Regions from separate parts of the Paraburkholderia sabiae genome, predicted to be linked through region 1. Evidence: predicted binding sites of a transcription regulator. Region 1 holds the regulator's gene; the other holds the start of a gene.
The links. The regulator LexA, encoded in region 1, represses DNA repair genes until DNA is damaged. The targets are predictions, from matches to a motif close to ACTGTATNNNNATACAGT.

Region 1 (5,640 bases):
GGAAGCGAAATGGCCAGCTACAACAAGATTCTGCTGTGCTACGACGGCTCACGCGAAGGCCGCAAGGCACTGCGCGTCGGCGCGAATCTGGCAATGGACCTGGGTGCGGAAACGCATTTGCTGTCGGTGGTCGACATGCGATCGAGCATTGCGCAAAGCGCGGGCCTGTTGACGGACGTGGCGTGCGGCAGCTTCGAGAAGACCGCACGCGAGATTCTGCAGGAAGGTGTCGACTGGCTCACCGAGCGCGGCGTCAAGGCGACGGGACACTTTGCGTTTGGTCATCCGATCGACGAGATCGCGTCATTGGCCAGCGAACTGCATGTCGATCTCGTCGTCGTCGGGCATCGATGCCGCACCGGGTTGTCGCGCTGGTGGATGGGCGCGGGCAACACACCACTGCTCGACCGCGTGTCGTGCAGCATTCTGGTCGCCTGTTCGTCGGCGGCTGAAGAGGAGCAGGCGGCCGCCTGAAACGGCCGCCTTGATACGTTGATGCGTGCGTCAGCCGTTCAGATCGACGGCTGACAGTTTCCACGTAAACAGATTCTGGCGACGGAAGATCGCCGAATAGCGCGTGTCGCCGACACCGTGCTGATAGCTCACGACGAACTCGTTGATGCCGCGGTAGCCTGCCGTCGTTTGCGGCGGCTGCGGCGGCGTTTTGCCATTGCTGCCATTGCCGTTCGCTGCGCCTGATCCGGGCGCAGGCGTTGGCGATGGATTCTCAGCGGGCTTGCCCGTCGAGTTATCGGTCTGTGCAGCGGGCGGCGGAGGCGGGCGCTCGCCGGGTTCGCCGCGCGGCGGCATGCCATTAAGCAACGCAGCGACGCCGTCAGGCGTTGCATACGCATCGACGAGCGGTCCAATCAACGCCACTCCGATCATCGCGCCGATCGCGGCAAGCGGATTGCCGTTGTGCTGGACATCGAGACGGCGTGTGAGCAGCCCCGTGACCTGCAGCTTGAGACTGTCGCGCAACGCCGGATAGTCGACGTACTCGTTGACCGTCTCGACGTCGCGCGAGTCGGCGGCGCGTTTGAGCCGGTCGAGCGCGATATACGGCGACGCATACGCATAACCCAGCGCGGCGATGACGACGATCGCAATCAACGCGATCAGAAGCGGCCGGGCAACCCCGCCTTTCATGCGAACCAGACCTGCCATTGTGCGGGACACTCCGTTTTCAGTTTCGATCTGATGTGGACCCGATCGGCGTTGAAACGATCCCGCGAAGATTGCAAGCAAGCGTTACGCGGCAACGATGAAACCGATGGCCGCTTACGCTGCCTGCTTGGCCAGCTGATCGCCTTGCTCTGCGATCGCGCGATCGATCATGTTGCACACGGCGTCGACGGTGCCGACCATGATGAGTCGCGACGGGCCGTGATAGACACGCACGGGTGCGCGGCGCGCAGGTTCTGCGTTGAGCGCCGAGTTCAGCGACACGCGTGCGAACGCCGGCTGCGCGGACGGCAGCGGTTGCGCTTCGTCATCGAACAGCGATGCCGTGCGATCAGCGACGTTCGACGCAAGCGCCGTCAGCGAACCGCAGGGAACGAGATTGCGCAGATGGCGCAGACGACCGAACTGGCGAAAAGGCAGCAAGCGGGCAAAGCGTTCCATGAGTCTCTCCAGACAGTGTTCAGCTAATTAGAATTCCGACGGCCGGATCAGCCCGACCGCGATGCCTTCCAGCGCGAATTCCGCGCTGCCGGCCTGAACAAAAATATTTTCGTAATCGGGGTTCTCGGCGATCAGCTCGATGCCGTTCGGCCGGCGCTTCAGGCGCTTCACGGTCACGTCGTCACCCAGACGCGCAACGATGATCTGGCCGTCTTTCGCTTCGCTCTTTTTCTGCACGGCGAGCAGGTCGCCGTCGAAGATGCCCGCGTCGCGCATCGACAGGCCGCGGACCTTCAGCAGGTAGTCGGGCTTGCTCGAGAAGAGCGACGGGTCGCACGTATAGGTCTGCGAGATGTGTTCTTGCGCAAGGATCGGACTACCCGCGGCCACGCGGCCCACGAGCGGCAGCGACAGCTGCATGATGCTGGCGTGCGGCAGCGTGAACTGGTGCGGCAGGTCGTCCTGATTCGTGATCAGCCGGATGCCGCGCGAAGCGCCCGCCGCCAGTTCGATCACGCCTTTACGCGCCAACGCCCGCAGATGTTCTTCCGCCGAGTTCGCCGAGCTGAAACCGAGCTCGGCCGCGATCTCGGCGCGCGTGGGCGGGAAGCCCGAGCGCTCGATGGCGCGGCGGATCAGATCGAAAACCTGCTGCTGACGTGCGGTGAGTTTGGTCATTGGCGCCACTGTATGGATAGACAGGTGACTGTATTTTTATACAGTATTCGGCGCATTTCAAGCTTTACTTTAAGTTCATCGCTGCGGGTGTCGCGTGAGCGTCGAAAGCGGGCGCTGCAACGGCTTCCGGGATGCTTCGGCGGACGCCAGGCGTTCCTTTACCACTATTGCGTATTAAAAAATGAAGAAACATTATTTTTAATGATGTAAGCCGTTGGATAGACTGGCCTCCACTGATGCAACAACAACGCACACGCCGCGCAAGAGCCGCTTCCCGCAAGCGAAACGGCGAATCGCGGCAGTCAGCGGAAACAGGCAGAAACGGGCAGAAGCCGGAAGTCAATCCAACAAGACGGAGAAGGTCGATGGGTATTCGGAATACGGGGTTTGCAGGAGCAGGGAAGGCGAAGCGGTTGATCGCGGCGCTCGCGCTGGGCGCGGCGTCGGCGTTCGGGATGGTCGTGCAGGCGCACGCCGATACGACGCTGCTGAACGTGTCCTACGATCCGACCCGCGAGCTGTATCAGGACGTCAATCAGGCGTTCGGCAAGGAATGGAAGGCGAAGACGGGCGAATCGGTCACGTTCAAGCAGTCGCACGGCGGCTCGGGCGCACAGGCGCGATCCGTGCTCGACGGCCTGCAGGCCGACGTCGTGACGCTTGCGCTCGCTTATGACATCGACGCGCTCTCGAACAAGGGGCTCATCGACAAGAACTGGCAGAAGCGTCTGCCCGACAACGCGTCGCCGTACACGTCGACGATCGTGTTCCTCGTGCGCAAGGGCAACCCGAAGCACATCAAGGATTGGGACGATCTCGTGAAGCCGGGCGTGTCGATCGTGACGCCGAACCCGAAGACGTCGGGCGGCGCGCGTTGGAACTACCTTGCGGCGTGGGCGTACGCGGCGCATCTGCCGGGCGGCAACGACCAGAAGGCGAAGGAATTCGTCTCGAAGCTGTACAAGAATGCGGGCGTGCTCGACTCCGGCGCGCGCGGCGCGACGACGAGCTTCGTGCAGCGCGGCATCGGCGACGTGCTGATCGCGTGGGAAAACGAAGCGTTCCTGTCGATCAAGGAATTCGGCACGGACAAGTTCGAGGTCGTCGTGCCGTCGGCGAGCATTCTGGCCGAGCCGCCCGTCGCGGTGGTGGACAAGGTGGTCGACAAGCACGGCACGCGCAAGCTCGCCGAGGCGTATCTGAACTTCCTCTATAGCGAAGAGGGGCAGGAGATCGCGGCGAAGAACTTCTACCGTCCGCGTTCGAACAAGGTGCCCGCCGACCTGACGTCGAAGTTTCCGAAGCTGAAGCTGTACACGGTCGACGATTCGTTCGGCGGCTGGACGAATGCGCAGAAGACGCACTTTGCCGATGGCGGCGTGTTCGATTCGATTTACCAGCCGCAGTGAAGCAACGCGGCAGTGAAGTTTGAGCAAGGCGCGCCCTCGGGCGCGCTTTCGGCAATGTGCGTTCAGCCGAACGCGGCAGCACGCGCAATGCAACGCATTAACCTGAAAGAGCCTTTCGCATGACGACGTTGACCTTTCGCAAGCCAAGCGCGATACCCGGCTTCGGCCTGACGCTAGGCATTACGGTGGCGTATCTGAGCCTCGTGGTGCTGATTCCGCTCGCGGCCACTTTCCTCAAAACGGCGACGCTCGACTGGAGCCAGTTCGTCCGCGCCGTCAGTTCGCCGCGCGTGCTGGCGTCGTACCGGCTGACGTTCTTCTCGGCGCTCGGCGGCGCGTTGATCAACGCGCTGTTCGGCTTTCTGGTCGCGTGGGTGCTGGTGCGCTACCGGTTCCCGTTCAAGCGGATCGTCGATGCCGTCGTCGATCTGCCGTTCGCGCTGCCCACTTCAGTGGCGGGCATTTCGCTCGCGGCGATCTATTCGGGCAACGGCTGGATCGGCCAGTTTCTCGAACCGCTCGGCATCAAGATCGCGTTCACGCCTGTCGGTGTGCTGGTCGCGCTGACCTTCATCGGCTTGCCGTTCGTCGTGCGGACAGTGCAGCCCGTGCTCGAAGAGTTCGAGCGCGAGCAGGAAGAAGCGGCCGCGTGCCTCGGCGCGTCGCGCTGGCTGACGTTCCGGCGCGTCGTGCTGCCCGCCGTGTTTCCGGCGCTGCTGACGGGTTTCGCGCTCGCGTTCGCGCGCGCGTTGGGCGAATACGGCTCCGTGATTTTCATCGCGGGCAACGTGCCGATGAAGTCCGAGATCACGTCGCTGCTGATCATTACGAAGCTCGAACAGTACGACTACGCGGGCGCAACGGCGCTGGCCGTCGTGATGCTGGTCGTGTCGTTCCTGATGCTGCTGCTGATCAACACGCTGCAGTGGTATCTGCAACGGCGCACGAGCCGCGGACGCACCGCGCCGACCGTCGCGCCTTCAACGACCGTTGTTGCAGGAGGTGCGCAATGAGCCAGGATTCCGCCGTGCTGTCGAGCGCTACGCCGAACAACGCGAATGCCGCGCGCCGTCCCGATCCCGTGACCGAGCCGCGCGTCGTGCGCTGGATCCTCACGACGATCGCGCTGCTGTTTCTCGCGCTGTTTCTGGTGCTGCCGCTCGTCGCCGTGTTCTATCAGGCGCTGAGCAAAGGCATTGCGTTTTACTTCGAATCGCTTGCCGATCCCGATGCCGTGTCCGCGATCAAGCTGACGCTGCTGACGGCCGCGATTGCCGTGCCGCTCAATCTCGTGTTCGGGCTCGCGGCGTCGTGGTGTATCGCGAAGTTCGAGTTTCGCGGCAAGGCGCTGCTGACGACGCTGATCGACTTGCCGTTCTCGGTGTCGCCAGTGATTTCCGGTTTGATCTACGTGCTGATGTTCGGCGCGCAAGGCTGGTTCGGTCCGTGGCTTGCCGATCACAACGTGCAGATCATCTTCGCGGTGCCGGGCATCGTGCTCGCGACGATCTTCGTCACGTTCCCGTTCGTCGCGCGCGAACTGATTCCGCTGATGCAGGCGCAAGGCAACGACGAAGAAGAAGCGGCGCACGTGCTCGGCGCGTCGGGCTGGCAGATTTTCAGGCGCGTCACGCTGCCGAACGTCAAGTGGGGTCTGCTGTATGGCGTGATTCTCTGCAATGCGCGCGCGATGGGCGAGTTCGGCGCGGTGTCGGTGGTGTCGGGCCACATTCGCGGCCAGACGGACACGATGCCGCTGCACGTCGAGATTCTCTACAACGAATATAACTTTTCGGCGGCGTTCGCCGTGGCGTCGGTGCTCGCGTTGCTCGCGCTCGTCACGCTCGGTTTGAAGCTGCTCGCCGAACGCCACATGTCGGCGGAAGCGGCGAGTGCGCGCGATGTGCCTGCGCATGCCGGTCCCGCC
Region 2 (5,640 bases), 2.1 Mb from region 1:
CGCTCACTCGGGACGCGCCGTCTTCACGGCCTGTCCGTCGGCTGCGGCATCCGCGCGATCCGCTGAACGCGGCGCGTGCCCGTACCAGCGCGGATAAAACTGTCGCACCGCCTCGCCATCGAACCGCAGCGCATGGCAGCGGCCCAACTGGAATGGCGGCTTGTCGTTTGATTGCTCGCTTGCCTGTTCGCCTGCTTGCGCGCTCGAAGCGTTGTCTTGGGCGTCTCGTCCGTTGCTGCCCTGCGTGCCGTTGGCCTGGTCGTCCGTCGATCCATCCCCGCTTCCCGGCCTGCCTTTGTCCGTGTTCCACACGTCGCCTGCGAATGCCTGAATGGCGGCAGTCGGCAGGATTGCGCACAACTCGGTGAGATGCGTGCAACCAGCCGTGCCGGCCAGCAAACGGGCAGCATCGCGACGGAAGTTCTGGAAAAGGTTGAGCCCGATGAGGGCGCGATAGGCGGGATTGGAGGCTTCGCACAGACCGGGATACGGAACCCAGTCGGACGACGCTTCGGCGTCGACGACATTGAGCTTGCGATCGATCGTGATGCGGAGCCAGAGTTCATGGATCGGCGAGCCGTTCGGCCGGACACCCGACGCAAGCGTCACATCGCGTGGCTTTTCGTCGGTGAGGCATGCCTCGATATCCCACAGGCCATCTTCACGCTCATATGCGTCCGCTCGGATTGCGCGGCGATGGCGCAACTGTCGGGACACTGGCGGAGAAAGCGGCATGCGAGAACAAAGGCCGGATTTAAGAACCGTTGAATTTTAGCATACTGGGTATTTGAGACTGGCCGAAGCCCGCAGGGGCGTGATGGGCGGGCTTTCAGCGCTCCTGGCGCGCGACATTTCGGCGCAGTGCTTCTTGCGGCGCATCAATTGCGCGACGCATGTGCCTGACAGGCTATTCCGACGCGAAGTCTTCGTCGACGCCCTTGAGAATTTTCCCGATGATGCCCTGCGAGAAGCCTCGCGTCGCGAGAAAACGCGCCTGTTTCGCACGTTCATTCGGTGTCTCGGGCAACGAGCCGAACTTCTTGCGCCAGACGGCTCGGGCGCGCGCCAGTTCGGTTTCACGCAGCTGCGCGCTGACTTCTTCGACGAGTTCCTGCCCGACGGCATGCCGCTTGAGTTCGTTGACGATGCGACCGGCGCCCATGCGCGACGCACGCCGGTGAATCAGGCTTTCGGCGAAACGGGAGTTCGACAGCCAGCCTTCGCGTTCGAGCGAATCCAGCAAGGTGTCGATCGAATCGCCCTCTTCCGCGTAGGGCGCGAGCTTACGCGACAACTCCGCGCGACTGTACTCGCGGCGCGAAAGATACCCAAGTGCGCGGCCTTTGAGCGAACGTACGGGACGGTTTGAAGCGCGGTTTGCTTTGTCAGCGGATTTGGCTTCGCCTGGTTGGCGACGCGAGCGCGTGTAGGTTGTTTCGCCGGAGTCGGTGCTGCTGGCGCTGTCAGCGCTGCCGACGTTCGAGACCCGGCCACGCGAAGATGGGCCAACGCCTGCGGCTCGATCATGAGCGTCGAAGGATTCGAACGGATCGAAGTCGTCATCCGACGATGAGCCGTATGAAGACGATGCCGCTGTAGAAGCAGTCGGCGTTGCAGCAGACGAGCTTGAAGAAGAACGTGACGACGATTCGAATGCCTCGTCGTCACGCGGGCCGCCCGTATTGCGTCCTTCACCCGCAACCGGGGAAGCAGAGCGGCCCTTGCGTATCACGCGACGATTACTCCTCTTCGCCCACTTCCTCGTCGGCACTGACGGCAGCGCCCGCCGGCATTGCGTTCACGCCGAGCGATTCGCGGATACGGTTTTCGATCTCACGCGCGATGTCTGCGTTTTCGCGCAGGAATTCACGCGCGTTGTCCTTGCCTTGACCGATACGTTCGCCGTTGTAGCTGTACCAGGCGCCCGCCTTGTCGACGATCTTCGCCTGCACGCCGAGATCGATGATTTCGCCCTGACGCGAAATGCCCTCGCCGTACAGGATGTCGAAGATCGCTTCGCGGAACGGCGGCGAGACCTTGTTCTTCACGACCTTCACGCGCGTTTCGTTGCCGATCACTTCGTCGTTCTTCTTGATCGAACCGATACGGCGAATGTCCAGACGCACCGATGCGTAGAACTTCAGCGCGTTACCACCCGTGGTGGTTTCCGGGTTGCCGAACATCACGCCGATCTTCATGCGGATCTGGTTGATGAAGATCACGAGGCAGTTCGTGCGCTTGATCGTGCCCGTCAGCTTACGCAGCGCCTGCGACATCAGACGCGCTTGCAGACCCGGCAGCGAGTCGCCCATTTCGCCTTCGATTTCAGCCTTCGGCACGAGCGCCGCGACCGAGTCGATCACGATCATGTCGATCGAACCCGAACGCACGAGTGCGTCCGCGATTTCGAGCGCCTGTTCGCCCGTGTCCGGCTGCGAAACCAGCAGTTCGCTGACGTTCACGCCGAGCTTTTGCGCGTATTGAATGTCGAGTGCGTGTTCCGCGTCGATGAACGCTGCCGTGCCGCCGAGCTTCTGCATTTCGGCAACGACCTGAAGCGTCAGCGTCGTCTTACCCGACGATTCCGGTCCGTAGATTTCCACCACACGGCCACGCGGCAGACCGCCAACGCCCAGCGCGATGTCGAGGCCCAGCGATCCCGTGGAGACCACCTGAATGTCTTCAACTGCCTCACCCTGGCCGAGCCGCATGACCGACCCTTTGCCGAACTGCTTTTCGATCTGCGCAAGCGCGGCAGCGAGTGCCTTGCTCTTTTCCGCAGTCAGTCCAGCCGAGCCTTTCTTGCTTTCTTCCATGAATCGTCCTTTGCTATGATGAACGGCGTCTGAGGCAGGTGCGCCGGCCGTTTCGAGCCCGGGCTCAACAACCAGCACGCTAAACGCAGACACTGTATAAAAAAACAGTAGTTTTGGCAAGCACGTTTCGCATGCGGACGTCCACATGTGCAAACGGACAACACCCGACTACCCACAAAATTTTTCGGAGACGCTGTGCGCCGGAGCGCCCCGGTGCCGGCCGGGCAGGGCGCATCATGCGAATTCTCATTGCCGAAGACGACAGCATACTCGCGGACGGTCTCGTCCGATCACTCCGCCAATCGGCATACGCCGTCGACCATGTGAAGACGGGCGCGGAAGCCGACACCGCGCTGTCGATGCAGACTTTCGACCTGCTCATCCTCGATCTCGGCCTGCCGAAAATGTCCGGCCTCGAAGTGCTGCGGCGGCTGCGCGCGCGCAATTCGAATCTCCCCGTGCTGATCCTGACCGCGGCCGACAGCGTCGACGAACGCGTGAAGGGCCTCGATCTCGGCGCCGACGACTACATGGCCAAGCCCTTCGCGCTCAACGAACTCGAAGCGCGCGTGCGTGCGCTGACGCGGCGTGGCGCGGGCGGCGGGCCGACCGTCGTCAAGCATGGCTCGCTGTCGTTCGACCAGGTCGGTCGAATTGCCTATGCCAACGAGCAGGTTATTGATCTGTCGGCGCGTGAGCTAGGATTGCTCGAAGTCCTGTTGCAGCGGATCGGGCGGCTGGTGTCGAAAGAACAGCTGGTCGACCATCTGTGCGAATGGGGCGAAGAGGTCAGCAACAACGCGATCGAAGTCTACGTGCACCGGCTGCGCAAGAAGATCGAGCCGAGCGGCGTGCGCATCATCACCGTGCGCGGGCTGGGTTACTGTCTCGAGAAGACGACGCCCGCTCAGCCAACGCCGCAGACAACCGGGGCCGAGTCTTCCGACGCGTCCGCTGCCATGCCCGCTAGCCACTACTTCAAGTAAGGCGCTCCATGTCCGTCCGCGCACCACGCGCCACGGCGCACGCGGCGGATCTCGACGAAATCCGCGACGCGCGCTACGCCAATCCGTTTGCGCCGCCCGATGAAACCGAGGCGCAGGCGGAAACGCGTCCGCGTTCGCTGTTCGGGGAAATCCTCGACTGGATGCTCGCCCCGCTGCTGCTGCTGTGGCCGATGAGCCTGGCTGTCACGTATCTGGTCGCGAAGTCGATCGCGAACGGACCGTTCGATCGCGCGCTGGAAACGGACGCCTATGTGCTCGCACGGCAGATTCACCCGGTGAACGGCGTCGCCGAACTGACGCTGCCCGATTCGACGCGCGACTTTCTGCGTGCCGACAATATAGACAGCGTGTTCTATCAGGTGCTCGGCACGCGTGGCGAACTCGTGACGGGCGATCGCGATATGCCGCTGCCGCGCGAGGAAGACCGGCCGCAGCCGGGGATCGTCGAGTTTCGCGACGACATGCTGCGCGGCAATGACATCCGCGTCGCGTACACGACCGTCGAGTTTCCGCAGACGCCGGGCGCGCAGCCCGTGCTGGTGCAGGTGGCCGAAACGCTCGACAAACGCAGTGCGCTCGCCAACGACATCATCAAAGGCGTGATCCTGCCGCAGTTCGTGATCCTGCCGCTCGCCATTCTTCTTGTGTGGTTCGGGCTGTCGCGCGGTCTCGCGCCACTGCACGCGCTGCAGGCGCATATCCGCGCGCGCCGCCCCGACGATCTGTCGCCGCTCGAAGCACGTCGCGCGCCGCCCGAAATCGAGCCGCTCGTCACGTCCTTCAATGACTTGCTGACGCGCCTCGAACAGAACATGGAACTGCAGAAGCGCTTCATCGCCGATGCCGCGCATCAGATGAAAACGCCGCTCGCAGGCTTGCGCACGCAGGCGGAACTGGCGCTGCGACAGGAGGCGTCGTCGGAGGTGCATCGTTCGCTCGAGCAGATCGCGACGAGTTCTGAACACGCGGCGCGCCTCGTCACACAGTTGCTCGCGCTGGCGCGCGCGGAGAACCGCATGTCCGGGCAGGTTTTTGCGCCCGTCGAATTGGGCGACGTCGCGCGCAGCGCGGTGCGCGACTGGATCCAGGCAGCGCTCGCCAAGCAGATGGATCTCGGCTACGAAGGACCGGAGACGCCGGAAGAAACCATCGAAGTCGAAGGCAATGCCGTGATGCTGCGCGAGATGCTGTCGAATCTCATCGATAACGCTATCCGCTATACGCCCGCGGGCGAACGGATCACCGTGCGGGTGCGGCGAGACGCGGCCGCCCGCATGGCACATGTCGAAGTGGAAGACACGGGGCTGGGCATTCCGGCCGCCGAACGGGAGCGCGTCGTCGAGCGCTTCTACCGGATTCTCGGCCGCGAAGGCGACGGCAGCGGACTGGGCCTCGCGATCGTCCGCGAGATCACGACCATGCATGGCGGCACCCTCGCCATCGAAGACAATGTCTATCAGACATCGCCGCGCCTCGCGGGAACGCTCGTCCGTGTCAGCTTACGGATCATGGATCGTGCACAGGACTTACCCTAATCTGTCAGCTTTCGCCATTTCAGTCAGCAATCATATATCGTGACTTTAGAGAATTTAGCGACATGAATTCATGACGTTAGATGAATATGCCGGCGCGTTGACCGACGCAACACATTCTCAAAGGACATCCTTCCGAGTCAGAAGGCCGTAAGTTTCCGCTCCAATAATCGCTACACGGCAACGCCTGTCCAGGCGAACCGCGACTGATATCAATACTGGAGACGACATATGGCTACCGTAAGCGGGCAAATCTCGCACGCGCCGATGACGAAAGAAGAGAAA

Region 2: a site for LexA is predicted at 2,908-2,925, ahead of recA (recombinase RecA). Genes of this name have one in related genera too.

The regions. Positions count from the first base shown of each region.
Region 1 is NZ_CP125295.1:5,015,316-5,020,955, reverse strand. It holds gene QEN71_RS22610 (universal stress protein) at 10-474, shown strand; gene QEN71_RS22605 (DUF2939 domain-containing protein) at 505-1,167, opposite strand; gene QEN71_RS22600 (hypothetical protein) at 1,282-1,626, opposite strand; gene lexA (transcriptional repressor LexA) at 1,654-2,304, opposite strand; gene QEN71_RS22590 (sulfate ABC transporter substrate-binding protein) at 2,670-3,713, shown strand; gene cysT (sulfate ABC transporter permease subunit CysT) at 3,833-4,726, shown strand; gene cysW (sulfate ABC transporter permease subunit CysW) at 4,723-5,640, shown strand, end outside.
Region 2 is NZ_CP125295.1:520,787-526,426, reverse strand. It holds gene QEN71_RS02345 (DUF2889 domain-containing protein) at 4-735, opposite strand; gene recX (recombination regulator RecX) at 908-1,732, opposite strand; gene recA (recombinase RecA) at 1,740-2,816, opposite strand; gene QEN71_RS02330 (response regulator) at 3,053-3,802, shown strand; gene QEN71_RS02325 (sensor histidine kinase) at 3,811-5,358, shown strand; gene QEN71_RS02320 (MFS transporter) at 5,587-5,640, shown strand, end outside.